DNA from 4 places in the Cryobacterium sp. 10I5 genome. Region 1 is predicted to be linked to each of the others. Evidence: predicted binding sites of a transcription regulator. Region 1 holds the regulator's gene; each other region holds the start of a gene.
The links. Region 1 encodes LexA, which represses DNA repair genes until DNA is damaged. Its sites were predicted from a motif close to TCGAACANNTGTTCGA; they were not measured.
Positions count from the first base shown of each region.

Region 2: a site for LexA is predicted at 3,997-4,012, ahead of QN350_RS03495 (HNH endonuclease signature motif containing protein). Genes of this name have one in related genera too.
Region 3: a site for LexA is predicted at 4,963-4,978, ahead of QN350_RS06260 (HNH endonuclease signature motif containing protein). Genes of this name have one in related genera too.
Region 4: a site for LexA is predicted at 2,823-2,838, ahead of QN350_RS01595 (HNH endonuclease signature motif containing protein). Genes of this name have one in related genera too.

Region 1 covers NZ_JASJVI010000008.1:31,199-38,123, forward strand. The annotation lists gene QN350_RS04470 (SseB family protein) at 1-252, opposite strand, end outside; gene priA (bifunctional 1-(5-phosphoribosyl)-5-((5-phosphoribosylamino)methylideneamino)imidazole-4-carboxamide isomerase/phosphoribosylanthranilate isomerase PriA) at 236-976, opposite strand; gene hisH (imidazole glycerol phosphate synthase subunit HisH) at 1,038-1,670, opposite strand; gene hisB (imidazoleglycerol-phosphate dehydratase HisB) at 1,667-2,305, opposite strand; gene QN350_RS04490 (histidinol-phosphate transaminase) at 2,331-3,419, opposite strand; gene QN350_RS04495 (LysM peptidoglycan-binding domain-containing protein) at 3,528-3,884, opposite strand; gene lexA (transcriptional repressor LexA) at 4,201-4,896, shown strand; gene metE (5-methyltetrahydropteroyltriglutamate--homocysteine S-methyltransferase) at 5,156-6,925, opposite strand, start outside.
Region 2 covers NZ_JASJVI010000006.1:11,510-18,434, reverse strand. The annotation lists gene QN350_RS03520 (cysteine hydrolase family protein) at 1-94, opposite strand, end outside; gene QN350_RS03515 (alpha/beta hydrolase) at 229-1,029, shown strand; gene QN350_RS03510 (alpha/beta hydrolase) at 1,001-1,843, opposite strand; gene QN350_RS03505 (PadR family transcriptional regulator) at 1,968-2,498, shown strand; gene QN350_RS03500 (DHA2 family efflux MFS transporter permease subunit) at 2,488-3,918, shown strand; gene QN350_RS03495 (HNH endonuclease signature motif containing protein) at 4,032-5,690, shown strand; partial or broken gene QN350_RS03490 (SUMF1/EgtB/PvdO family nonheme iron enzyme) at 5,665-5,856, opposite strand; gene QN350_RS03485 (Gfo/Idh/MocA family oxidoreductase) at 5,929-6,909, opposite strand.
Region 3 covers NZ_JASJVI010000013.1:39,388-46,312, reverse strand. The annotation lists gene QN350_RS06305 (DUF779 domain-containing protein) at 1-127, shown strand, start outside; gene QN350_RS06300 (hypothetical protein) at 221-628, shown strand; gene efp (elongation factor P) at 766-1,326, shown strand; gene nusB (transcription antitermination factor NusB) at 1,326-1,766, shown strand; gene QN350_RS06285 (DUF4190 domain-containing protein) at 1,805-2,860, shown strand; gene QN350_RS06280 (hypothetical protein) at 2,877-3,083, opposite strand; gene QN350_RS06275 (CG0192-related protein) at 3,214-3,888, opposite strand; gene QN350_RS06270 (hypothetical protein) at 3,943-4,389, shown strand; gene QN350_RS06265 (hypothetical protein) at 4,439-4,702, shown strand; gene QN350_RS06260 (HNH endonuclease signature motif containing protein) at 4,998-6,713, shown strand; gene pyrR (bifunctional pyr operon transcriptional regulator/uracil phosphoribosyltransferase PyrR) at 6,815-6,925, shown strand, end outside.
Region 4 covers NZ_JASJVI010000002.1:136,898-143,822, reverse strand. The annotation lists gene QN350_RS01620 (ABC-F family ATP-binding cassette domain-containing protein) at 1-176, shown strand, start outside; gene QN350_RS01615 (SURF1 family protein) at 228-1,070, opposite strand; gene QN350_RS01610 (hypothetical protein) at 1,067-1,327, opposite strand; gene QN350_RS01605 (DUF3099 domain-containing protein) at 1,324-1,713, opposite strand; gene fabG (3-oxoacyl-ACP reductase FabG) at 1,848-2,558, shown strand; gene QN350_RS01595 (HNH endonuclease signature motif containing protein) at 2,858-4,528, shown strand; gene serB (phosphoserine phosphatase SerB) at 4,564-5,211, opposite strand; gene QN350_RS01585 (glucose-1-phosphate adenylyltransferase) at 5,208-6,452, opposite strand; gene glgA (glycogen synthase) at 6,533-6,925, shown strand, end outside.

The DNA of each region.
Region 1 (6,925 bases):
GAGCGGGATCAAGAGCCGCGAGGAGCGGATCGCGTCGACGACGGCCTCCTCCCCCGACTCCCGGTCGCGGTAGCGGGCGAGGGCGGCGAGGAGCTCGAGCGGGGCCGATCCGTCGTCGCCGGCGTGGTCGTTGGCCTCGAAGGCCCGGCCGGCCCAGGGCTGTCCTGCGGAATCGGCGGGGCCGCCGTGGCCGCCCTGGCCCTCTGGGCCCCCGGGGAGTCCGGTCGATCCGAGGTTAACGGCCGGCGACATCCAGTGCCTCACCGAGGGTGAAGGCGCCGGCGTAGAGCGCCTTGCCCACGATCGCACCCTCGAGCCCGAGCGGGACGAGCTCGCGCAGGGCGACCAGGTCGGCCAGGCTCGAGATGCCGCCGGAGGCGACCACGGGACGATCGGTGTGCTCGAGCACCTGCCGGAGCAGGTCGAGGTTCGGACCCTGGAGGGTGCCGTCCTTGGTGACGTCGGTCACGACGTAGCGGGAGCAGCCGGCCTCCTCGAGGCGGGCGAGCACCTCCCAGAGGTCGCCGCCCTCCTTCGTCCAGCCGCGGGCGGCGAGGGTCGTGCCGCGCACGTCCAGGCCGACGGCGACGGCGTCACCGTGTTCTGCGATCACGCGGGCGGCCCAGTCCGGGTTCTCCAGTGCTGCCGTTCCGAGGTCGATCCGGCTGACGCCCGCGCCGAGCGCCGCCTGCAGGGAGGCGTCGTCCCGGATTCCGCCGGACAGTTCGATCCTGACTCCGACGACCTCGCGGATGACCCGGCTGATCACCTCGGTGTTGGTGCCGCGCCCGAAGGCCGCGTCGAGGTCGACGAGGTGGATCCACTCGGCGCCCTGCCTCGCCCAGTCGAGGGCGGCGTCGACGGGGTCGCCGTAGTTGGTCTCGGTGCCTGCCTCACCCTGGGTGAGTCGCACAGCCTTGCCGTCTGCGACGTCGACGGCCGGGAGCAGGACGAGGCGGGGGGTGGTTTCAGTCACGGTAGTCCTCAGATCAGGGATGGGTGCGGCAAGGCCGCCGAACAGAGTGCGCGAGGGATGGTCAATCCCGCAGGGTGCCGATCCAGTTCTTCAGCAGGCGGATGCCGGCCTCACCCGACTTCTCCGGGTGGAACTGGGTCGCGGAGAGCGGTCCGTTCTCGACGGCGGCGAGGAACGGTCCACCGTGTTCCGCCCAGGTGAGCCGGGGCCGCGGGAACGGCGGCGTGACCTCGAGCGTCCATTCCTGGGCTGCGAAGGAGTGCACGAAGTAGAACCGCTCGTCCTCGATGCCGGCGAAGAGGCGCGAGTTCGGGTCGGGGGTGACGGTGTTCCAGCCCATGTGCGGGAGGATCTTCGCGGGCAGCTGGGCGACGGTGCCGGGCCATTCGCCGAGTCCCTCCGTCTCCGAGCCGCGTTCGACGCCGTGTTCGAAGAGCACCTGCATGCCGACGCAGATGCCGAGCACCGGTCGTCCCCCGGCGATGCGGCGGTCGACGATCTCGTCGCCGCGCACGGCGGTGAGCGCGCTCATCACGGCGCTGAACGCTCCGACGCCGGGCACGACGAGTCCGGAAGCCTCGAGGGCGGTGCGGCGGTCGCTGGTCAGGGTCACGTCGGCTCCGGCGAGCTCGAGCGCCTTCACGGCCGAGTGCACGTTGCCCGTGCCGTAGTCGAAGACGACGACGCTCGTCACAGCGCGCCCTTGGTCGAGGGGATGCCGGAGACGAGCGGGTCGTAGGCCTTGGCCTGGCGGAATGCCCGGGCGAAGGCCTTGAATTCGGCCTCGGCGATGTGGTGCGGGTCTCGGCCGCCGAGCACGGTGATGTGCACGGTGAGCGCGGCATTGAAGGCGATCGCCTCGAAGACGTGGCGTACCATCGAGCCGGTGAAGTGCCCGCCGATGAGGTGGAACTCGAAGCCGGCCGGCTCCCCGGTGTGTACGAGGTACGGTCGTCCGGAGATGTCGACGACGGCCTGGGCCAGGGCGTCGTCCAGCGGCACGAGCGCGTCGCCGTAGCGGGAGATGCCGGACTTGTCGCCGAGCGCCTGCCGGATGGCGAGTCCGAGCACGATGCCGATGTCTTCGACGGTGTGGTGCACGTCGATCTCGATGTCTCCGGTCGCCCGCACCGTGAGGTCGGTCAGGGAGTGCTTGGCGAACGCGGTGAGCAGGTGGTCGTAGAACGGCACCGAGGTGTGGATGTCGGAGACGCCGGTGCCGTCGAGGTTGATCGTCAGGTCGATGCTCGACTCGCTCGTCTCCCGCTGCAGGTGTGCGATGCGCGCCTGTGCGGTCGTTGACGGTGCGGCCGGTGACTGTGAGCTCATGCCGCTAGTTTATTGGCCCCGGCGGTTACGCGTGGCCCAGCGCTTCGAGGGCGTCGAGGAAAGCGCTCGTCTCGCTCTCGGTGCCTGCCGTCACCCGCAGGTGGCCGGGGATCCCGACGTCGCGCACGAGGATGCCCTCGGCGAGCAGCGCCTCGAACGTGGCGCGCGGGTCGGCGACGCCGCCGAAGAGCACAAAATTGCTCCAGCTGCGCAAGGGTCGGTAGCCCAGCCGGCTCAGCTCGGTGACGAGGCGGTCGCGCTGGCCGCGGATGTCGTCGACCATGCGCAGCATCTCCGGAGTGTGCGCGAACGCGGCGACGGCCGCGGCCTGGGTGAGCGCGGAGAGGTGGTACGGCAGGCGAACGAGGCGCAGAGCATCCGTCACGGCCGGGTCGGCCGCGAGGTAGCCCACCCGGGCTCCGGCGAACGCGAAGGCCTTGCTCATCGTGCGGGAGACGAGCAGGCGTTCACGCCCGGGCAGCAGGGTGAGGGCGGATGCCGTCCCCACCGGGGCGAATTCGGCGTAGGCCTCGTCGACGACCACGATGCCGTCGCAGGCGTCGTAGACCGCCGCGATCACGTCGAGCGAGAGCGGGGTCCCGGTCGGGTTGTTCGGGGAGCACAGGAAGACGAGGTCGGGGTTGACCCGGTTGACCCAGTCGACGGCGCGTTCCGGGGTGAGTTCGAAGTCGGCGTCGCGGTCACCGGCGACCCAGCGCGTTCCGGTGCCCGAGGCGAGCAATGGGTACATCGAATAGGTGGGGGCGAACCCGAGGACGGTGCGTCCCGGCCCGCCGAAGGCCTGCAGCACCTGCTGGAGGACCTCGTTGGAGCCGTTGGCCGCCCAGATGTTCTGGCGGGTGAGACCGTGACCGAGGTAGCGGGCCATCGCCTCGCGCAGTTCCGTGAACTCGCGGTCCGGGTACCGGTTGATCCCGCGGATCGCGGCGGCCAGGGCTGCTGCGATGTCGACGGCCACGTCCTCGGGGATCCCGTGGGTGTTCTCATTCACATTGAGAGCGACCGGCACGTGCAGCTGCGGTGCCCCATAGGGAGTGAGCCCGCGAAGATTGTCGCGGAGGGGCAGGTCGTTGAGACTGGTCACTCCCCCCATAATACTGATGGGCTTCAGCACCGGTGGGCGTTATCGCCGGTGGTTCAGGATCCGGCTGGTTCAGGATCCGACTACTTCAGGATCCGGCTGGATCAGTATTCGGCAGGTTCAGTATTCGGCAGGGAGGGCCAGGCGCTGGCCCGGCTGCACACTCTCGGAGGGCAGCTGATTCAGGTTGACGATCTCGGCGATGACTTCGCGCGGGTCGGCGGCGGGCGCGATGCGCTTTGCAAGCTGCCACAACGACTGGCCCGACTGGATCGTGACGTAGTCGAACGTCGTCGCACTTCCGCTGGCGCCGCTCAACGTACTGCCGTCGGCGGCGGCGAGGCCGCCGTTGAGGGCGATGGCCAGCGCGCCCACGACGAGGGGGACGCCGGCGATCGCGGTCAGCACGGCACGACCGCGCCGCGTGATGCGCAGCCGGGTGTGCGCCCCCGGGACCAGCTCGATTGTTGTGCTCATGTCTGCCTCCTGTGTATTCGTATCCGGCTCTCGGCCGGGAGAGCCGGATACGAAGCTATGTTCCGAATATATATTCGATTGTTCGAACAATCAAGACTTCCTCCGGTTATTATTGGGGTGAAGTACACGACACACTCGAATGAATGTCTGCACATCGCCCCGCACTGGTTACAGTTTCGATTGACTGGTGTGAACTCAACCAGCGACCACTGACATTCGGATACGGTCGCCTCACGGCATCCGCCGGGACGACCGCCCGCCACCGCCCACCGCCACCGACAGGAGCGACATCGTGACCCAGGACAGCGTGACCCCGTTGACCGCCAGTTCCCCCGAACGCGGTGGGACACGTCGGAGGAAGAGCCTCAGCGACAAGCAGCGCGCGATCATGGACGTCATCCAGCGCTCCGTCGGCCAGCGGGGCTATCCGCCGAGCATGCGGGAGATCGGTGACGCCGTCGGGTTGTCTTCGCTGTCGAGCGTCACCCACCAGCTCAACCAGCTCCAGCTGAGCGGCTACCTGCGCCGGGACCCGAACCGGCCCCGGGCGCTCGAGGTGCTGATCGAGCTGCCGCAGTCTCCGGAGGACACCGCCGCCGGAGCCGCGGAAAACTTCCAGCAGGGAACCCCGGTCGGCGACGCGGCCATGGTGCCGCTCGTCGGTCGGATCGCCGCCGGTGTGCCGATCATGGCCGACCAGCAGGTCGACGAGATCTTCCCGCTCCCGCGCCAGCTCGTGGGCAAGGGCGAGCTGTTCATGCTCAAGGTCGTCGGTGAGTCGATGATCGACGCCGCGATCATGGACGGCGACTGGGTCGTCGTCCGCCAGCAGAAGACCGCGGAGAACGGCGAGATCGTCGCCGCGATGCTCGACGGCGAAGCGACGGTCAAGGTCTTCCGGCAGCGCGACGGCCACACCTGGCTGCTGCCGAGGAACACCAACTTCGAGCCGATCCTCGGCGACCACGCCGAGATCCTCGGCAAGATCGTCGCCGTCCTGCGTTCCCTTTAGCTGCCGCGCTCGGTCTATCCTCCGCGCTCGCTCGATCGACCGCGCTCGCTCTCAACCCGGCGCACGATCGCACTCCGGCGCGCACCACGATTTGGCGCGCGCCAACTGCGCCGTTTCGCGCCAGGCATGCCTGGCGCGAAACGGCGGAATTGGAGCGCGGAGAACGGGAGCTGGCGCGAAGCGGCTGAACTGGCGCGTCTGGCGCGTCTGGCGGGTCTGTCGCGTGGCGGGTCTGGCGCGAAGCGGCGCCCGGACCTGGTCAGGCGCGAGCGGGGACTCCTGCGGCGAGGCGGGCGCGCACGATGCGGGTCGCCTCGATCATGTTGGTCAGGGACTCGACCGTCTCGGCGTAGCCGCGGGTCTTGAGCCCGCAGTCCGGATTCACCCACACCTGGCCGGCCGGGATGGCCGCGACGGCCCGGTCGAGCAAGTCCGTGAGCTCGGCAACGCCCGGCACCCGCGGCGAGTGGATGTCGTAGACGCCCGGGCCGATGCCGTGGTCGAAGCCGTTGGCCTGGATGTCCGTGACGACTTCCATGCGGGAGCGTGCGGCCTCGATGCTCGTCACGTCGGCATCCAGGGCGCGGATCGCCTCCAGCACGACGCCGAACTCTGAGTAGCAGAGGTGGGTGTGGATCTGGGTGGCGTCACGCACGCCGGCGGTCGCGAGCCGGAACGAGCCGACAGACCAGTCGAGGTAGTCGGCGTGCCCGGCCTTCTCGAGCGGGAGCAGTTCGCGCAGTGCGGGCTCGTCGACCTGGACGATGCCGATTCCGGCGGCCTCGAGGTCGGCGATCTCGTCGCGGAGGGCGAGGGCGACCTGACGTGCCGTCTCACCGAGGGGCTGGTCGTCGCGCACGAAGGACCAGGCGAGGATGGTCACCGGGCCGGTCAGCATGCCCTTGACCGGCTTCGCGGTCAGCCCCTGCGTGTAGGTCGACCACTCGACGGTGATCGGCTTCGGCCGGGACACATCGCCCCAGAGGATCGACGGACGCGTGCACCGGCTGCCATAGGACTGAACCCAGCCGTTGTCGGTGACCGCGAAGCCGTCGAGGTTCTCGGCGAAGTACTGCACCATGTCGTTGCGCTCGGGTTCCCCGTGCACGAGCACATCGAGGCCGAGCTCCTCCTGCAGGGCGACGACCCGGGCGATCTCCGCGCGCATCAGGTCGCGGTACTCGTCGGCCGTGAGCACTCCCTTCAGGAAGCGGGCGCGGGCGCGACGGATCTCCCCCGTCTGCGGAAAGGAGCCGATGGTCGTCGTCGGCAGGAAGGGCAGCGCAAGCGCGGTCTCCTGGGCGACAAGCCGGTCAGCGTAGGCGCCACGCCGGTATGCGGCGTCGGTGAGCTCCGCGGCGCGGGCCCGGACTTCGCCATCACGGACGCCGGGAGCGGAGCTGCGGGCGGCCAGTGCCGCGGTCGCGGCGTCCAGTTCGGCGGCGATAACCTCCCGGCCCTCCGCCAGCCCACGGGCGAGGGTCGCGACCTGGCCGACCTTCTCGTCGGCGAAGGCGAGCCAGCTCAGGAGCTCGGCACCGAGTGCGGGCTCATCAGCGATCGTGTGCGGGACGTGCTGCAGGCTCGTCGAGGTTGAGACGGCGACCCGCGTCGACAGCGCGCCCAGTCCGGTGACGCTCGTGAAGGCATCCGCCAGGTCGCCGCGCCAGACGTTGTGCCCGTCGACGACACCGGCGACGAGGGTCTTCCCGTCCAGGCCGGGGACGGGCGCCGGCAGTGCGCCGCGGACGAGATCGAGGCCGATGGCCTCGATGGGCGCAGCGGCGAGCACGGGCAGGGCGTCGCCGAGGCTGCCATAGGGTGCGGCGATGAAGATCGCCGGGCGCTGGGCGAGGTGGCCGAGGGTCCCGTATGCCCACTGCACGGCGCTGAGGGTATCGGCGCGGGGCACGTCGATGCTCTCGCTGACGAGACCCGGTTCGTCGAGCTGGACCCATTCGGCGCCTGCGTCGGCGAGGCGCTGCAGCAGGGTCGCGTAGACGGGGATGAGGTCGTCGAGCCGGTCGAG
Region 2 (6,925 bases), on a different contig from region 1:
CGACCACCGCGGCGGGTTCACTCCCGGAGAGGGGATATGCGCCCCCTGGGAAGTAATCGTTCTGGATATCAATGACCACAATGCCAGTGCTCACACCTGCTCCGCTTCGTTTCCTGTGCCAATTCCCCCACACGACTCTAATTGTTACGGGCCGGATTTGCGGTGTCGTTGTGCTGCCGTATTCTCGGCTCCATCCTCCCTGTCTCCTCCCGCACCCGCAAGGACCTCGTGACCGCCCCATATTCCGGAATCTCCGTCGAACTACCCATGCTGACCTGGGGCGACCCGGCCGCGGCGCGGAGCGCACTGCTGCTGCACGGACTCACCTCCGCAGGGGCGGTCTGGTGGCGGGTCGCGAGCGGACTCGCCGCCGAGGGGTGGTTCGTGGTCGCCCCCGATCAGCGCGGCCACGGCCGTGCCCCGCGCACGACGTCCTATCCGCTGGCGGGATTCGTCGCCGACACTTTGCGGCTCCGCCCGGCGCACGGGAAGCCCTGGGACCTCGTCGTCGGACATTCCCTCGGTGGCGCCGTCGCACTCCTCGCAGCGGCGGGCAGCGAGGACTGGACTCGGAGCGTACTGTTGCTCGACCCGCCCCTCACCCTCGGGCCGGGCTCGGTCGCGCCGCTCCTGGCCGAGACCATCGCGGAAATCACCGACCCGAACGCATCCCAGATCCTGAGCGAGAATCCGGGCTGGCATGCGGAGGACGCGCACCAGAAGGTGGAGGCGGCGCGCGTGGTCAGCCCGTTCACCGTTGAGCGCGTATTGAGCGATACCAGCCCCTGGGATCTCGAACCGCACCTCGACGATGTCCGGGTGCCGATCCGGCTCCTCGGCGCCGACCCGGCATCGGGAAGCGCATCGGTGCTTCCCGAGCAGGGTGAGCGGCTCGCCGCTCGGCACGCGAACCTCAGCTACGCGTTCGTCGCGGGCGCAGGGCATTCGATCCATCGGGACTCGGCAGATCGGGTGATTGCCGAGGCGCTGCAGGCCACGATCACGGGCGCTCCTGCAACCAATCCATGACCGCGGGACACGCTTCGAGCACGGAAATGTGGCCGTCCTCCGGGCGCAGCCAGAGCTCCGCTCGGGGAAGACGTCGGTTGAGCCAGTCGGCGTGAGACGGCGGAACCACCCGGTCCCTGCCGCCCTGGACCAGCAGCACCGGCGCAGCGACCGCGGAAACGGGGAAGCCCCACGGGGCCACGAAGGCGAGGTCGTCGTCGATCAGGCCCCCTGGCCCCGCCTCCGAGGCCAGTCCGACATCGGCGCCCAGGGCCGCCCAGGGGTCGGCCAGTGCGTCGTAGTCCGCCTCGATGAAGCTGTCCGGGTCGAAGTCCTCGGTTTCCTCATAGGTCGTACGCTCCGCGCGACCGAGCAGCGCCGCGCGCAGGGAGGCGCCGTTCGTGGCCATGCTGGCGAACCAATCGAAACCGTCGGCCTCGAGCGGAGCCAGGGTCGCCAGGCAGCCCACCGCCGAGACCCGCTCCGGCAGCAGCGCAGCGCAGGCGAGGGCATGTGGACCGCCGCCTGACGCGCCCATCACGGCGAATCGGGCGATGCCGAGGGCGTCGGCGAGCTGTTCGACGTCTGCGGCTGCAGCCGCCACATCACGGCCCGGCAGGGCAGACGAACCGCCGTAGCCCGGCCGCCCATAGGAGATGAGACGGATGCCGCGTGCGGCGGCCGCAGACTGCAGCGGATCGAGCAGGGCGCCCGTCTGGGGTGACCCGTGTTGCCAGAGCACGGTGAAGGCCGAGTCCAGTTCGTGGTCGGGGGCGCTGTCGTGGACGCGCAGCGTGCGGCCGTCGCGAAGGTGCAGGTCCTGAATGAACACCATGGAGACATCCTAGGGAGCGGGCCGGGCACCGGGCCAGGCCGGGAAACTGCGAGGAATGGTGGCAACTCGCGGACCCAGGTCGCGATCCCAACTTGGACACCATGACATAGGTCATACTGGACTAATGGTCTTCGATATCATCGTCCTGAGCGCCCTGCGCTCGAGCCCCGCCCACGGGTACGAACTGAAACGCCGTGTGCAGCGGCCGAGCTTCGCAGCGCTGAGCAACAACTCGCTCTACCCTGCCCTGCACCGCTTCGAGAAGGCGGGCGCAGTCACGCACGCCGTCGCCGCCCAGGACGGACGTCCCTCCCGCAAGGTCTACACGATCACCGAGCTCGGTCGCGGACTCTTCCACGATCTCATCTCGACCCTGCCTGACGCCCTCGCTGGCAACGAAGAGGAATTCCTGATCCGGCTTGGCTTCTTCGACGAGGTGTCCTCTCGGGACCGAGCCGCCATTCTGGCGGCCCGCGCGGCGGCCCTCGACGAGAAGATCGCCCAGGTCGCCGCCCTCATCGCGACCCGGCCGGAGCGCGAGGGCACGGACTGGCCGAGCGTGAGCATGGAGCACCTGCTGTCGACCCTTCATCACGAGCGGGAATGGGTCACCGGACTGATGGACGACGAAGAGGGCACGGGCCATGTCGACTGAGACCGTTCCGTCCGCCGGAGCAGCCTCCGATCGGGTCGGCCTCGGTGCCGTCGCCCGGTACGGCCTCCTGGTCGGGCCGCTCCTGAGCATGATCGACTCAAGCATTGTCAACGTCGCCGTTCCGGACATCGGCCGGGAACTGAACGCGCCGCTCAACGAGGTGCAATGGGTCGTCAGCGGCTATCTGCTCGCACTCGGTGTCGCTCTCGCGGTCACGGCGTACGCGGCCAAGCGATTCGGCACCATGCGTGTCTACACGATCAGCATGATCCTCTTCGTGCTCGTTTCCGCGGCGTGCGCGGTCGCGCCCGACATCGGCTCCCTCATCGCGTTCCGCGCCGTCCAGGGCTTCGTCGGAGCGCCGCTCGTGCCACTGGCCCTGAGTATCCTGCTCGGCAAGGACGGGATCGGCGGCGGCACCATCCCGATCTCCGCTGCGCTCACGCTCTTCCTCGCGCCCGCGCTCGGGCCGACCCTCGGCGGCCTCCTGATCGGTGCCGGCGGGTGGCGCTGGATCTTTCTGGTCAACGTGCCGGTCGGCATCGTCGGGCTGCTCCTGCTGTTGCGGGTGCCCAAACACCTGGGCGCCCCGCCGAACGCCTCGATCCGCTTCGACCCGCTCGGGTTCACCCTGCTCGCCGCTGGCCTCACCGGCGCGCTCTTCGGGGCGACAGAGGGCTCAGCCGAGGGCTGGGGCGAACCGATCTCGTACCTGCCACTCGGAATCGGGATCGTCCTGCTGGTGCTCTACACGTTCTGGGCGCTGCACCGACCGAATCCGGCGGTCAACGTGCAGATGTTCCGGCATCGCAACTCGGCCGTCGCCCTCGTGCTGCAGGTGCTCTGTTCCGTCGTGGCCTTCGGAACCGTCTTCCTCCTGCCCGTCTTCACGCAGTCCGTGCAGGGCTACTCGGCCATCGCGACGGGACTCGCCCTCCTGCCCCAGGGCATCATCATGGGCGTCGGCACCTACGTCGGCCAGAAGCTCTCCGGGCGCATCTCGCTCAGGCTGCTCGTCGTGTCCGGGTTCCTGATCCTCGCTGCGTCGAGCGTGTTCCTGCTCTTCCTCGAGCAAGGCACCCCGCTCTGGGTGACGGCGCTGATCCTGTCCGGACGCGCCATCGCAATCGGCTTCGTCACGACGCCGCTGCTCATCGCGATGCTCGCACCCCTCCGAGAGGACGAACTGGCCGACGGAAACACCCTGTTCAACATCACGCAGCGGCTGGGCGGGTCGATCGGCGTCAGCATCCTCGGGTCCATCGTGGCCGGGGGAGCGACCCTCGAAGCGACCATCGACGCGTTCCACTTCGTCGGAGCCATTCTGATCGGGCTCGCCCTGATCGGGGCGGCCCTTGCCCTCTGGCTGACCCAGGGCAGGGACACGCCCGTGCCGCTCGTCAGCACCGTCGCCGAATAACGGCGCCGAATAACGGCGGACAGACTGTATTCAGGTCCTAAATTCAAGATGAGAGACGTAAAATTATGTGAGTAAGTATCGCATTCGTGTTCGATTCGGGGTAGAATCGGGGCATGGCAGGAGCTTCGGATCCCCAGTCACACACCCCGCAGACACCCGATTCCGGGGCCGCGGGAGATCAGCCCACCATTGATGTCGAGTCGGCCCATCCGGTCGCCGTTGCCGAGGGTTTCGAGGGTGAGGCAGGGTTGGCCGGGTCGGTGCCGTCGGTGCATGCGGATGCTGTCGCCCGGCTCGTCGAGGCGCAGGCGGCTCTCGCAGAGGCCCTGGCCGCGATCCCGGTCGGACTGCTCAGCGACACAGAAGCGGTGAAGGCGCTCAGCACTGTGGAGGCGATCGGACGCAACGTTGATGCAGCCCGGGTGACCACGGCGACGGATGTGGACCGGCGGGCGCGGGTTTTGGGCCGGGAGGGTCTGGCGTGGAAGATGGGGTGCCGGGGCCCCTGGGACGTGCTCACGCGGGTGACCCGGGTCTCGGCCCGGGAGGTGAAGCGGCGGACGAAACTCGGGGACGCGGTGTTGCCCCGCCGGGCGGGCCTGGCGGTGTTGCCGCCGTTGTTCCCGGTGGTCGGGGCCGCCCTCGCCGCGGGGGATATCGGGGTGGAAGCGGCCGAGCTGATCGCCACGGGACTCGGGGCGGTCAGTCACCGGGCGGTCCCGGCCGAGGTCGAGGTCGCCGAACGTGCCTTGGTCGCCACGGCGGCCGGGTGGATCACCCCGGAAACGGAGATCCTCGCCGGCGCCGGGGTGCCCGCGGCCGCGGACCTGATCCGCGGCATGGTGCTGCAGTGGCAGGCCATCCTCGACCCCGACGGGGTCCTGCCCCAGGAAGACCTCTTCGAAGCGAAGTCCAACATCGGCTTCGGACAACTCAAGAACGGCTTGTATCCGGTGAAGGGTGGGGTGACCCCGGAACTCTTCGGGATGATGAACACCCTCTTCGACGCCTTCCTCAGCTTCCACGCCCGGCCCGCCTTTCCAACCGAGGAGGAACAGGCCCGGATGGATTCCGGGCAGATGATCCCCGGCGCCGAGACCGCCGGCACCGACGCGGGCACGGGCCCGGAACTGGACGTGATCGAAGCGGAATTGCGGGAGCGCCGCGCCGATACCCGCACGGGCGGGGAGAAACGTGCGGACATCCTCCGGGCCCTGTTCGAGCATGCCGCCCGGGACGAAGACACCCCGTCGATGGGCGGGTCAGCCCCGACCGTGATGGTGCACGTGAACGCCGCCGACCTCGCGAGCGGCGTCGGCGTCGGGTGGATCGACGGCGTCGAGGCCCCGGTGTCGCTCAAGACCGTGCATCAGCGGATCTGTGACGGCGGCTTCCAAGGCGTCCTGTTCGGGGAGAACAACCAGGTCCTCAAGCTCGGTCCGGAACGAAGGTATTTCAACCGGGCGCAACGCCGGGCGATCACCGCCCGCGACGGCGGCTGCATCATCCCCGGCTGCAAAGCACCGGCTCACTGGGCCGAAGTGCACCACGTGAAGCCGTGGGCGCAGAACGGACCCACCACGGTCGACAACGGTGTCCTACTCTGTTGGTTCCATCACCACACGATCGACACCTCCGGGTGGGAGATCCGCATGGTGAAAGGCTCACCCCAGGTCCGGGCCCCGGGGCTCATCGATCCCCAGCGACTCTGGCGGCCACCGAACAGGCACCGCGCCCATCAGGTGCTTACCGGGCCACCGAACCGCGACTGACCGGGGCTGCGCAGCGGAAGCCCACATGGCTCATCCCCGTGTCGATCGGTTGCGGTCGTCTGGCCGAGGGCCGGTACCGCAGGCAGTAGCTGTCCGCACACAGGAAAGACCCGCCCTTGACGACCTTGCGCGGTACGGCGAACTGGGGCTGAGCCGGATCGAGGCTTTCCTCCTAGGTGCAGCAGCCTGAGCCGGAATCAGCGTTCGTGCGGTTTGTCCACCCCGGATGGGGGAGGCGCTAGTCGACGGCGCGCTCGATCCCCGCCGCGGCATAGATGGCATCGATCGCCGTCATATTCCCGAGGGAATCGTCCCCCTCCGTGAGGAGCGGTTCACCGCTCGCTAGGCCGCGCACGACCGCATCAAGCTGGTGATCGTAGGTCTCGTTGCCGCGCACCGTGAGCCAGCTCTCGATTCCCCGGTTGACCTCGCGGATGCTGTGGCCGCGGGACGGGAAGACCATGTTGTCGACGTGCACGCTGCCCTCGGTTCCGACGATGTCGAACGAGGTGTTGAGGAGAGTGCCTGCGATCATGCTGGACGAGACCCGGGCGGTGACCCCGGAGGGGAACAACAGCGCGGCATCCATGCTCATATCGGCCCCCAGCGGGTTCAGGGTGGCTACGGCGCTCGTGACGAGGGGTTCCTCACCCGTGAGCGCCCGCACCCAGTGCAGCGGGTAGCAGCCGAGGTCCATCAACGAGCCACCGCCGAGGGCCGGGATGTGCCGGATCGACGTCGGGTCGAAGGGATTGCTGCCCGAGAACTCACCGCGCAGCGATACGAGCTCGCCGAGCCGGCCGGAGGCGACGATGGCGTCGAGCTCGAGGCTGAGCGGGTGATACCGGTCGTGGAACGCCTCGATGAGACGTCGGCCGGTCTCGGCGGCCGCCCGGCGCATCCGCCCGGCCTCGGTGGCGTTCATCGTGAAGGGCTTCTCGCATAGAACGTCCTTGCCGGCCTCGAGCGCTGCAATCGACCACTCGGCGTGCTCGGAGGGCGGCAGCGCGACGTAGACGAGGTCGATCTCCGGGTCCGCCAGGAGTGCGCGGTAGTCGCCGTATGATCGCTCGATGCCGTGTTCCAGTGCGTAGGCGGCGGCAGCGGATGCCCGGCGCGAGGCAACCGCGGCGATCACGACATCGGTGCGTCGCCGCGCCGGCCGGATGATCGCGGCCGGTGCGATGCCTGCGGCACCGAGGATTCCGATCCGGAGCATCAGCGCACCGACCCAC
Region 3 (6,925 bases), on a different contig from region 1:
CGAATACTGGAGTCACACCTTCCTGACGGTCGACCTCGTCCCCGGCCGGGGCAGTGGCTTCTCCCTCGAAGCTCCGCGCGGCGTGCGTTTTCTGATCCGGTCCCGTCTGATGGACAGCTTCGGCTGACTCCTTCGGCGGCCCATCCTCAACAGGCCGGCTCCCGGCATCCGCCTGTGGACAACCGCCGCGGAGCGAGCCCGCCCGGGCATTCTGTCCGGCATGACTTCTTCTTCCCTCTCCATCGAAGACCAGCCGCCCGTCACCTCCCGCGAGGAGGCACGCGAACGTGTCGCCGACCTCGTCGGCCACGCCATCAGCCACCAGCTGTGGCTGATGCTCTTCGACGCCGACGGCAGGCAACTGCCGGTGCTCATCCCCGTCGGGGGCCTGCCGCTGCGTCCGGAGCCCGGCGACGGCGCCGGCATGGCCGCCACCCTCACCGCGGTGCTTGCGGATTTCGCGCCTGGCGGGAGCATCGTGCTGACCCTCGAGCGCCCAGGCTCCGCACAGCTCACCGCACCGGACCAGGCCTGGGCCCGAGAGCTGAGAGCCTCGTTTGGAAAGGTCCTGACGATCCTCGGCCTGTTCGTCGCCCATGACACCGGGGTGTCCGAGCTCGCGGAGTGACGGTGGCGTGGGAGCGACCGGGATCAGAACGGCACAGCACCAGCCTTTGGCTGTGAGCTCCCGGGCAACTACACTCGTTTGAGGCCGATTCGGCCGCGCACCTTCCTAACTGAACTGAATGAACGGAAACGCTTTCCATGGCATCAACCGCCGATATCCGAAATGGCGTCGTCCTCAACATGGACGGCCAGCTTTGGGCCGTCACCGACTTCCAGCACGTCAAGCCGGGCAAGGGCGGCGCTTTCGTTCGCACCAAACTGAAGAACGTCGTCACGGGCAAGACCGTCGACCGTACCTTCAATGCCGGCGCCAAGATCGAGACCGAGAACGTCGACCGCCAGGACTTCCAGTACCTGTACGCGGACGGCGACTCCTACGTCTTCATGGACGTGTCCGACTTCGACCAGCTCACCGTCTCCAGCGTCGTCGTCGGCGAAGCCTCGAACTTCCTGCTCGAGAACCAGAACGTGACCATCGCGCTCCACAACGGCAACCCGCTGTATGTCGAGCTGCCGGCATCCGTCGTGCTCGAAATCACGTACACGGAGCCCGGCCTGCAGGGCGACCGCTCCACCGGCGGAACCAAGCCCGCCACCGTTGAGACCGGCTTCCAGATCCAGGTCCCGCTGTTCCTCGAGCAGGGCACCAAGGTCAAGGTCGACACCCGCACCGGTGACTACCTCGGCCGCGTCAACTAGTGAGCGCACGCACGAAGGCGCGTAAGCGCGCCCTCGACATCCTGTACGCCGCCGATGTGCGGCAGACGACGATCCCGGAGTCCCTCGCCGCCGAGGCGCAGCGGGCCGCGAGCGAACCCGCCCGGATGGCCTCCTGGCTGTACGCACGCGAGATCGTGGACGGTGTCGTCGATCACCGCGAGGAGATCGACGAACTCATCGAGACGTATTCACAGGGCTGGACGCTCAAGCGGATGCCGGTCGTCGACCGGGCCATCCTGCGGATCGGGATCTGGGAGATCCTGTTCAACGATGCCGTCCCGCACGCCGTCGCGATCGACGAAGCCGTCGAGGCCGCGAAGATCCTGTCGACGGATGATTCCGCCGGGTTCGTCAACGGATTGCTCGGCAGGATCGCGCAGACGGCGCCCCCGGCGCCGGCTGCTCCCGCAGCGTCCTAGGCTCGTCCCGCACCGTTCCGTTCGTCCAGGGGAAGATCATGAGCAACGACAGGCCAGAGCCGTTCCCGTCCTACCCGGACCAGTCCGGGCTGCCGGCGTCCCCCGAGCACGCGACCGGGCACCAGGAGCCGCTCCAGCCGGCCCCGCAGCAGGAGTACCCCCAGGTGCCGCGCACGAACACGCTCGCGATCGTCTCGCTCGTGTCCGCGTTCGTCGTGTCCCTCGTGGCTGTGATCACCGGGCACATCGCGCTCGGCCAGATCGCTCGCCGCGGTGAGCGGGGGCGCGGCCTCGCGATCGCGGGGCTCGTGCTCGGCTATGTCGGTCTCGCGTCCACCGTGGTGCTCGTCGTTGTCTCGATCCTGTTCGCGGCGGCCTTCGGTCGCGTCTTCCTGAACATGGCGCAGCACGGCGGCTTCGGCGGGCCGGTCACCTCTGCGACGAGCGAACCGGATGCCTCGGGCGGTGCCCTGCCGAGCGGCACGCTCGGTGCTGCCCACTTCGACGACGGGTACCTCTCGGTCGGCACCGGGAGCACGATCGTGGACGAATACATCGACCCGATGTGCCCGTACTGCGGCCAGTTCGAGGCGACCAACGGCGCGCTGCTCGCGAGCCGCGTCGACGACGGTTCGATCACACTGCGCATCCACGCGCTGACCTTCCTCGACCAGGCCTCCCAGGGCACGTACTACTCGAGCAGGGCATCCGCTGCCCTCACCTGCGTCGCAACCCTCGAACCGGCATCGACCCTCGACTACCTCGCGGCACTGTTCGCGAACCAGCCGCAGGAGAACACCGAGGGCCTGACCGACGACCACCTCGCCGCGCTTGCGCCGGCGGGAACCGACATCTCCGCCTGCATCGCCCAGGGCGACTACCAGCTGTGGTCGGAAGCGAACACGGATGCCGCCCTCAACGGGCCGATTCCCGGTGCGGAAATCGATTCGATCCAGGGAACACCGACCGTACTCGTCGACGGAGCCCAGTACCCGGGCGGACTGACCGACAGCAGCGAGTTCCAGGCATTCCTCGACTCCGGTTCCGGTTCCGGATCCGGCCAGCCGACGACCCAGGGGTCGTCCGGCGCCTGAGCGTCATCCGGCCCGGCTACAGAACGGCGTAGAGGCCTTCGAGGGCACTGGGGATCGAGTCGAAACTGCCGATGCGCTGGCCGTCCTCGTCGACCAGCAGGAACCCGCGCGGCGTGCGTTCGAGGATGCCCGCGAGTTCGTCTGTCACATCGTGACGGACCTCCCAGCGTGCCGGGCCGGCGTCGACGACGGAAAACAACTGAATGAGGTCCGTCCGGTCCATTCAAATCCTTTATCTGTGCGTGCTTTCGCCAGCGGATGCCTGCCGCGGGACAATACTGACGTGTGCCGGGCGTGGCCGCAACTGCTGTCCGGTAAACACCGTGTGAAGTCCGGCAACCGAGACTGTTTCCTCAGAGTGCGACGGCCAGGGCCAGGATCCTCGGTTGCGGCTGGTCGGGCCAGGTGCCGGAGAGATGCTCAGGGACGCCGCCGGCGGTCGTCCGGGCCGCGACCACGATCGTCTCCGCCGCAGGGTCGCCGGGCACCCGGAGCACGACGAGGCGGAGCGAACCGGCCTCGATAACCGTCGAACCAGACTCGTCCCTGGTCGAGGGAGCGGTCACCGGCGGCAGGGACGGGGTGTGCGCATCCGCAGTGCCGCTGCCCGAGACCCTTGCCGTGGACTCGCGGAAGACGAGTGTTCCGTCGACGTCGACGAACTCGTCGGCCTGGGTGCCGCCGCGGAGGATGGTCGTTGCGAGCGCGGCGAGGTATGCGGGGTCTCCGGTGGCGTCGTAGGTCCAGCGACGGCCCAGGACCGAGTGTTCCATCGTGCCGATCAACCAGGCGTCTCCGCCCTCGAGGGGTGCATCGCGATACGTCAGCGGCACCTGGAGCACCGGGCCGTCGCCGGAGCGAACGAGGAGAGTCTCGATGCCGACCTCACCATTCGGATCGTCGAAACGGTAGGCCCCGACGGCGGACAGGGCGGCGGGAGTGCCGGAGAACCACGACTGCGTGCGCAGCCAGGGTTCGACGAGTTCAAGCTTGGACGGCCGAAGCTGGGCGCGGTGGATGAGTGCCATGTCCTCGATGCTAGGGCACGGCCGTGTCGCAGAAACGGCTGTCAGACTGGGGAGATGTCGAGAGCAGCAGAGAAGTCCGTGTCGGTCCGCAGGTCGTCTACGCCCACATCCATACCCCGAACGATCGGCCGGATCGTGCTCGGTGCCTTCCTGGTGTTCGCCGGCATCAGCCACCTCACCTGGAGTCGCTCGGAATTTCTCGCCCAGGTGCCCGCGTGGGTGCCGCTCAAACGGGACACCGTCGTGCTTCTCTCCGGTGTCGCCGAGGTCGGTCTTGGCGGTGCACTCGTCGGGCTGCCCGGCCGGCGGATCACGGTCGGGTGGCTTGTCGCCCTGTTCTTCGTGGCCGTCTTCCCCGGCAATATCGCGCAGTTCGTGACCAGGACGGATGCCTTCGGCCTCGACTCGGACCGGGCCCGCGGCATCCGACTCCTCTTCCAGCCCCTTCTCGTGGTCTGGGCGCTCTGGTCGGCGGGGACCCTGCACCGTCGGCGGCGTTGAGGCCGCTCCGCCACTGTTGGCGTGAGTCGTCGGCTGGGAGACTGGGGGCGTGAGCCCAGAACCGATTCCGTCGTCCGCTGCACCAGACGGTCCGCACGCGTCGTCGCCCGTGCCTCGAGTCGACCACTACGCCAACGGGCAGACCAAGGCAAGCGGGAGCACCCTCGATGGGGAACTGCACGGTGCGTGGGAATGGTTCCGCACGGACGGCACGCTGATGCGTACGGGAGAATTCGACCGCGGTCGTCAGGTCGGCGTCTGGCGCACCTGGGCCAGGGACGGCCGCCTGGTCAAGGAGACCAGCTTTCGCTGAATCGCCCAGTGACTCGATTCCGCGCCCTCCCTAGCCGGTGGGGACGCTCTCGCACGCGAGCTGCGCGCCGCGCGCTGTCCAGCGCGACGGCGAGCGTGGCTAACTCAGGAGATTCCTGGTGTCGGGTCGGATCGGCCTCACTGATCCGCGGGCAGGGTCGCTCACCCGGGCGCATCTCCTGAGTTAGCCACAGAGTCCTGGCGTGCGCACTTAGATGTCTGAAACTCAAGATGATCAACCATAAATTAGATGAGCAAGTCTCGTATTCCTGTTCGATTCGGGGTAGAATCGGGGCATGGCAGGAGCTACCGATCCCCAGTCACACACCCCGCAGACACCCGGTTCCGGGACTGCGGGGGATCAGCCCATCACGGTGGGCCTCGCATCCACCGAATCGTCGGATGGGCAAGGCCAGTCGGCGCATCCGGTTGCGATTGCCGAGGGTTTCGAAGGCGCTGACGGGCTGGCGGGCTCGGTTCCGTCGGTGCATGCGGATGCTGTCGCCCGGCTTGCCGCGGCCCGGGCAGTCTTGGTAGACGCTCTAGCCGCGATTCCGGTCGGGCTGCTCAGTGACGCGGAAGCCGTCACTGCGCTGAAAGAAGTCGAGGCGATCGGGCGGACGGTGGATGCGGCCCGGGTGACCACCGCAACCGACGTCGACCGGCGGGCCCGGGTGCTCGGCCGGGAGGGTCTGGCCTGGAAGATGGGTTGCCGGGGGCCGTGGGACGTACTGACCCGGGTGACCCGGGTGTCCGCCCGGGAGGTCAAGCGGCGCATCAAGCTCGGGGACGCGGTGTTGCCCCGCCGGGCGGGCCTGGCGGTGTTGCCGCCGTTGTTCCCGGTCGTCGGGGCCTCGCTGGCGGCGGGGGACATCGGTGTGGAGGTGGCCGAGCTGATCACGACGGGGCTCGGGGCGGTGAGTCACCGGGCGGTCCCGGCGGAGGTGGAGGTCGCCGAGCGTGCCCTGGTCGCCACGGCGGCCGGGTGGATCACCCCGGAAACCGAGATCCTCGCCGGCGCCGGGGTGCCGGCGGCCGCGGACCTGATCCGCGGCATGGTGCTGCAATGGCAGGCCATCCTCGACCCCGACGGGATGCTCCCGCAGGAGGACCTGTTCGAGGCGAAATCGAACATCGGCTTCGGACAATTGAAGAACGGCCTGTACCCGGTGAAGGGCGGGGTGACGCCGGAACTGTTCGGGATGATGAACACCCTCTTCGACGCCTTCCTCAGCTTCCACGCCCGGCCCGCGTTCCCCACCGAGGAGGAGCAGGCACTGATGGACTCGGGGCAGATGATTCCCGGGGCCGAGACCGCGGGCACCACTGACGGCACCGACGCGGGCACTGACGCCGGTACGGGCCCGGAGCTCGACGTGATCGAGGCCAAGCTGCGGGAGCGGCGCGCGGATAGCCGCACGGGCGGGGAGAAACGTGCGGACATCCTGCGGGCGTTGTTCGAGCACGCCGCCCGGGACGAGGACACGCCCAGCATGGGTGGGTCGGCGCCGACGGTGATGGTGCATGTGAACGCCGCGGACCTCGCCTCCGGGGTCGGCGTCGGGTGGATCGACGGCGTCGAGGCTCCGGTGTCGCTCAAGACGGTGCATCAGCGGATCTGTGACGGCGGGTTCCAAGGGGTGTTGTTCGGGGCGAACAACCAGGTGTTAAAGCTGGGTCCGGAGCGGCGGTACTTCAACCGGGCGCAGCGCCGGGCGATCACCGCCCGCGACGGCGGCTGCATCATCCCCGGCTGCACAGCCCCGGCCCACTGGGCCGAAGTGCACCATGTGAAGCCGTGGGCGAAGGACGGGCCGACGACAGTCGACAACGGGGTGCTCCTGTGTTGGTTCCATCACCACACGATCGATACCTCGGGGTGGGAGATCCGGATGGTGAAGGGTTCACCCCAGGTCCGGGCGCCGGGGCTGATCGACCCGCAACGGCTCTGGCGGCCACCAAACCGGCACCGCGCCCGCCAGGTCCTCACCGGACCACCCAACCGCGACTGAACACGACTGACCGGGCCTGGCCGGGGCTGCTGCTAGGCTGGGCATTGGTAACAGCCATCCTTTAACAACCGTCCGGTGAGGCGGGGAAGGAGGCCTTAGTTTTGTCACGCATCGTGCTCAACCAGGCTGAAATAACCCGGGCTTTGACTCGGATCTCCCACGAGATCCTGGAGTCCAACCGGGGACCGGACAACCTCGTCATCCTCGGCATC
Region 4 (6,925 bases), on a different contig from region 1:
CCGCGAGCCGCGACGAGATCCTCGACGCGCTCGCGCACTACGAGGGTGCCGTCGTCCTGGTCAGCCACGACGAGGGCGCCGTCGAGGCGCTCAACCCGGAACGTGTGCTGATCATGCCTGAGGGCACTGAGGACCACTGGAACAAGGACTACCTCGACCTGATCATGCTGGCCTAGTCGCCAGCAACCATCCGTCGGTGCGTGCTCGCGAGCGGTGCGTGCTCGCTGCTAGTGCGTGCTGTCGATGAGGTCGTCTTCGACCTCTGCGTCCGAGCGGGGCTTGGCGGCCACGCGGCGGGCGCGTTCCGCTGCGCGGGTGCGTTCCTCGGGGTCGTCCGCGTTGAGAGCGCGGAACTCCTGGCGAACCGCCCAGGCGAGCCCGATGAAGCCGAGCAGGGCGAACAGCATCCACTGGAACGCGTAGGACAGGTGTGATCCCTCGTCCGCGACGGGCCGGGTCACGCCGGCGGGCCGGGTGGCCGGCGCGGGGTCCTCGGACGCCATCAGCCCGTATGCCGCGGTATAGGTCGGCGCGCCGACCCGTTCGGCGACGTCGGCGAGATGGATCGTGGCGATCTGGTTACCGCTCGCCGTGCGCCCGGGAAGGGTCGGCTCCCCGGCCTTGAGCCGGGCGATGACGGTGACTTCACCGGACGGAGCGGCGGGAACCGGTCCGGGGGCATCCGCTGTCTCGCCGGTCGGGACCCAGCCGCGATCGACGACGAAGACGGTGCCGTCGGCGAGGAGCAGCGGGGTGAGCACCTCGAAACCGGGGTGCACGTTCATCGGGCGGTTCCGCACGATCAGCTCATCGGTGGCGAGATAGGTGCCCGTCATCGTCACCGGGAGCCACTTCTGCGACTCGTTGAACGAATCGAGGCTAGGCAGGGCTTCGGTCAGGCTCACCGGCGTGTGGTCGTAGTTCGCGTCGACCTTGTTGATCTCGACGAGGGCCTCGTTACGCCTGGCGAACTGCCACATGCCCAGGCCGGCGCACGCGGCGCCGAAGATGATGGTCAGCACGAGGTATCCGGCCCACCGTCGGGTGAACGCGAACTTCCAGCCGATCATGACGGGTTCGTCCCGACGGCGGCATGGCCCGGAGTCGTGCCCGGCGCAGCGTCGAGCGCGACGACAGCCACTGGAAAGTCCCTGGCGCTCAGGAATTCTCGGAGGAAGTCGACGTGCCCGGAGCAGGCGAGCCACGTCTTCACCCGGTCCTCGGCGTGGATGCGCGGATTGCGCCAGTCGATGCGCCACGTAGCGTCGTCCTGGCACCCTGCCCGGGAACACCGGGGGATCTCGAGGTCGTCGTCGAAACCGATCATGCGGCCTCTGCCGGGCCGCGCGACCCATCCGGGCGCGCGGAGTTCGATTCAGCCGAGGTTGCTTCAGCCGACCCGGGTTCCGCCGATGCGTGGGCCTCTGACGCGGGTCCCCGATACGACTCGGACTGCCCGCGGTACAGCTGCACGGCGCCGGGGCGTACGACGGTGCTTGCCTCGCCCGTGCCGTGGACGTTCGCGATGATCATGGCGAAATACGGAAGCACGATCGCGCCGGCGGCGCAGACCAGAAGCCACCAGCCGTGCACGAAAAGCATCAGGACGATGCACACCATCCGGATGCCCATGGTGACGGAGTACTTGATCATCCGGGCGTGTCGTTCGGCCTCCGGAGACGGAGGCAGGGAAGTGATCGACTGCTGTTTCATACTCTCATCGCTTCGGTCAACCGGTCGAGGTTTTGCCTGATAAGCCTACGTCTCGCCCGGTCTGTGGGATGACACCGTAAACTGGAATATACGTGCGTACGGCTGGTCGTTCGCTGGGAATAGATTGGAACCGGATGCCTTCCGTCAGGACCGTTCTCGTGACCGGGGGCAACCGCGGGATCGGCTTTGCCATCGCCGAAGAATTCGTACGCCAGGGCCACCGCGTGGCGGTCACCGCCCGCTCCGGGTCCGGCCCGGAGGGCACCCTCACGGTGCGGGCCGACGTCACGGACGCCGCATCGATCGACGCCGCGTTCACCGAGATCGAGGCGTCCCTCGGACCGGTCGAAGTGGTCGTGGCCAACGCCGGAATCACCAAGGACACCCTCCTGATGCGGATGACCGAGGACGACTTCACCTCGGTGATCGACACGAACCTGAGCGGTGCCTTCCGCGTCGTCAAGCGCGCGTCCAAGGGCATGCTCAAGGCCAGGTTCGGCCGGATCGTGCTGATCTCGAGCGTGGTCGGCCTCTACGGTTCCGCCGGGCAGGTCAACTACTCCGCCTCCAAGAGCGGGCTGGTCGGGCTCGCCCGCTCCGTCACGCGCGAACTCGGTGCCCGCGGCATCACCGCGAACGTCGTCGCGCCCGGCTTCATCGAGACCGAGATGACCGCCGAGCTTTCCGATGCCGTTCAGGCCGAGTACAAGAAGAACATCCCGGCAGGACGCTTTGCGTCTGCCACCGAGGTCGCGAAGGTCGTCACGTGGCTCGCGGGCGACGACGCCGGGTACATCTCCGGTGCCGTGATCCCGGTCGACGGCGGTCTCGGCATGGGTCACTGACCAGGTCAGCGATACGCCTACGGCGACATGGAGGTCGGCGCGACCCTGCGCGAGACCCTCGCCTCACGCAGTAGCCTCAGGAGATTCGGGCAGTAGTGGTGGCTACCTCAGGAGATCCGTGCTGCCGGGAGGGATCCGCCGCACTGGTCCGCGGACCTGAGGCGCTCGCCCGGGCGGATCTCCTGAGGTAGCCACCGGCGATGCTTACTCTCGTCTGCAGGTGTGAAACTTGAGACGATCAGCCATAAATTAGATGAGCAAGTCTCGTATTCCTGTTCGGTTCGGGGTAGAATCGGGGTATGGCAGGACCTACGGATCCCCAGTCACACACCCCGCAGACACCCGATTCCGGGGCCGCGGAAGACCAGCCCACCGTCGGTGTCGAGCCTCCCGATCCCGTTGCGGTTGCCGAAGGCTTCGAGGGCGCTGACGGGCTGGCCGGGTCGGTTCCGTCGGTGCATGCGGATGCTGTCGCCAGGCTCAGTGAAGCGCGTTCGGCCCTCGCAGACGCTTTGGCGGCAATCCCGATCGGGTTACTCAGTGATGCGGAAGCTGTCACGGCTCTGAAAGAGGTCGAAGCGATCGGTCGGACGGTGGATGCGGCCCGGGTGACCACCGCAACCGATGTGGACCGGCGGGCACGGGTGCTCGGCCGCGAAGGGCTGGCGTGGCGGATGGGCTGCCGGGGGCCGTGGGATGTCCTCACCCGGGTGACGCGGGTGTCTGCCCGGGAAGTGAAGCGCCGCATCAAGCTCGGTGATGCGGTGTTGCCCCGCCGGGCGGGCCTGGCGGTGTTGCCGCCGTTGTTCCCGGTCGTGGGGGCCGCCCTGGCGGCGGGGGATATCGGTGAGGAGGCGGCCGAGCTGATCACGACGGGGCTGGGGTCGGTCAGTCACCGGGCGGTCCCGGCGGAGGTCGAGGTCGCCGAGCGTGCCCTGGTCGCCACGGCGGCCGGGTGGATCACCCCGGAAACGGAGATCCTCGCCGGGGCCGGGGTGCCCGCGGCTGCGGACCTGATCCGCGGCATGGTGCTGCAGTGGCAGGCCATCCTCGACCCCGACGGGATGCTGCCCCAGGAAGACCTGTTCGAAGCGAAATCGAACATCGGCTTCGGCCAACTCAAGAACGGCCTGTACCCGGTGAAGGGTGGGGTGACGCCGGAGCTCTTCGGGATGATGAACACCCTCTTCGACGCCTTCCTCAGCTTCCACGCCCGGCCGGCATCCCCGACCGAGGAGGAGCAGGCGCGGATGGACTCGGGGCAGATGATTCCCGGGGCCGAGTCATCGGGCACCGGTGACGACGTCGACGCCGGTACGGGCCCGGAGCTCGACGTGATCGAGGCCGAGCTGCGGGAGCGGCGCGCGGATAGCCGCACGGGCGGGGAGAAACGTGCGGACATCCTTCGGGCGTTGTTCGAGCATGCCGCCCGGGACGAGGACACGCCCAGCATGGGTGGGTCGGCGCCGACGGTGATGGTGCATGTGAACGCCGCCGACCTTGCCGCGGGGGTCGGCGTCGGGTGGATCGACGGTGTCGAAGCTCCGGTCTCGCTCAAGACGGTGCACCAGCGGATCTGTGACGGCGGCTTCCAAGGGGTGTTGTTCGGGGATGACAACCAGGTCCTCAAGCTGGGTCCGGAGCGAAGGTACTTCAACCGGGCGCAACGTCGGGCGATCACCGCCCGGGATGGCGGCTGCATCATCCCCGGTTGCAAGGCCCCCGCACACTGGGCCGAAGTGCACCACGTGAAGCCGTGGGCGCAGAACGGGCCCACCACGGTCGACAACGGTGTCTTACTGTGTTGGTTCCATCACCACACGATCGATACCTCGGGGTGGGAGATCCGCATGGTGAAGGGATCACCACAGGTGCGAGCTCCCGGGCTCATTGACCCGCAGCGGCTGTGGCGGCCGCCGAACCGGCACCGCGCCCACCAGGTCCTCACCGGACCACCCAACCGCGACTGAGTCCACCTGACACGGCGGCGCGTGGTGCGGAAGCGCTAGCCGCGGAGGCCGAGGATGGGAAGGACCTGGCTGAGGTCGCAGATGTCGATCGCGACGTCCGCCTTGGCCCGAACGAGAGGCTTCGCGTTGAACGCGATGCCGAGGCCCGCGACGTGCATCATCTTCAGGTCGTTCGCGCCGTCGCCGACGGCGACGGTCTGGGGGAGTGCGACGCCGAGTTCCGCCGCCCATTCCTGGAGGGTGTCCGCCTTCGCGGTCGCGTCGATGATCGGCCCGACCAGGTTGCCGGTGAGGTGGCCGTCGGCGACCTCGAGCCGATTGGCTCGCCAGTGGTCGATTCCGAGGCTCTCCGCGAGCGGATCGAGCACTTCGTGGAAGCCTCCCGAGACGACCCCGATGCGACTGCCGTGGGCGTGCAGGCCGGCGATGAGCTCGTGGACGCCCGGAGTCGGGCGCACCAGACGGCCGACCTCGGTGAAGACGCTCTCCGGCAGCCCGGCGAGCGTCTTCACCCGGGCACGGAGGCTCTGGGCGAAGTCGATCTCGCCGCGCATGGCCTGTTCGGTGACCGCGGCGACGAGTTCGAGCGAACCCGCGGCATCCGCCAGGAGTTCGATGACTTCGTTTTCAATCAGGGTGGAATCGGAATCGAGGACGACCAGGAAACGAGGGGGACGGGTCACGGGTGTACGTGCACGCCCTTGCCGACCACGGTGATGCCGGACTCGGTGACGCTGAATCCACGCGCGAGGTCGCGATCCTTGTCGACGCCGACGGTGGCCCCTGCGGCGACGACGACGTTCTTGTCGAGGATGGCCCGACGAACGGTCGCGCCGGGCAGGATCTGCACCCGGTCGAAGAGGATCGAGTCGGCGATGTGGGCGCCGGAATCGATCGCCACCCACGGCCCGAGCACGCTGCGCTCGATGTGGGCACCGGAGATGACGCAGCCGAGGGACACGATCGAGTCGATCATCGTGCCGAGCGAGCCACGGCCGTCCCGGACGAACTTGGCCGGCGGCGAGTTGAGCTGCTGGCTGAAGATCGGCCACTTCTGGTTGTACAGGTTGAAGACCGGGAGCGCGCTGATCAGGTCCTGGTGCGCCTCGAAGAAGGAGTCGATGGTTCCCACGTCGCGCCAGTAGTACCGGTCGCGATCGGTGGAACCCGGAACTTCGTTGCGCTGGAGGTCGTAGACACCGGCCTCACCGCGGGACACGAAGTCGGGAATGATGTCCCCACCCATGTCGTGGCTCGAGTCGGTTCGTTCGCCGTCACGCAGCACGGCCTCGATCAGGGCGTCTGCGTTGAAGACGTAGTTGCCCATGGAAGCGAACACCTCGTGCGGTGCGTCGGCCAGACCGACGGCGTCCTTGGGCTTCTCGCGGAACTCGCGGATGTGGTCCGGAGTGGCTCCGTCGACCTCGATGACGCCGAACTGGTCGGCGAGGCCGATCGGCTGGCGGATCGCAGCGACGGTGGCCTGCGCCCCCGAGGCGATGTGGGCGGCGATCATCTGACTGAAGTCCATGCGGTACACGTGGTCTGCACCGACGACGACGACGATGTCGGGCTTCTCGTCGTGGATCAGGTTGAGGCTCTGCAGGATCGCGTCCGCAGAACCGGAGAACCAACGCTTGCCGAGGCGCTGCTGCGCGGGGACGGAGGCGATGTATGAGTTGAACAAGCCGCCGGAGACATGCCAGGTCTGTGAGACGTGACGGTCGAGGCTGTGCGACTTGTACTGCGTCAGGACGACGATCTGGGTCAACCCGGAATTGATCAGGTTGGACAGTGCGAAGTCGATGAGCCGGTAGTTGCCGCCGAACGGTACGGCCGGCTTTGCGCGGTCCTCCGTCAACGGCATCAGTCGTTTGCCCTCGCCACCAGCGAGTACGATTCCAAAGATCTTCTTCGATGCCATGTCTTTACAGTAAGGGCATCCGGGGCCGGGGCCACCCGAAAACGGTGTGTCGGACGCGATGCTGCGCTAGTTTTATTTTCATGCGAGTCGATCTGTTGACAAAGGAATATCCACCAGAGATCTACGGCGGGGCCGGCGTGCACGTCGCCGAGCTCGTCAAGGCCCTCCGTACCGACATCGATGTCGTGGTGCGCTGCTTCGGTTCGCCGCGCGACGAGCCGGATACCTTCGCCTACGGCGTCCCCGCCGAGCTCGCCACGGCGAACGGTGCCCTGTCGACGCTCGGCGTCGACCTGTTGATGGCCCAGGACGCCGCGGGCACCGATATCGTGCACTCGCACACCTGGTACGCCAATGGCGCCGGGCACCTCGCAAAGCTCCTCCACGGCGTCCCTCATGTCGTCACCGCGCACAGCCTCGAGCCGCTCCGGCCGTGGAAAGCCGAACAGCTCGGCGGCGGCTACCGGGTCTCG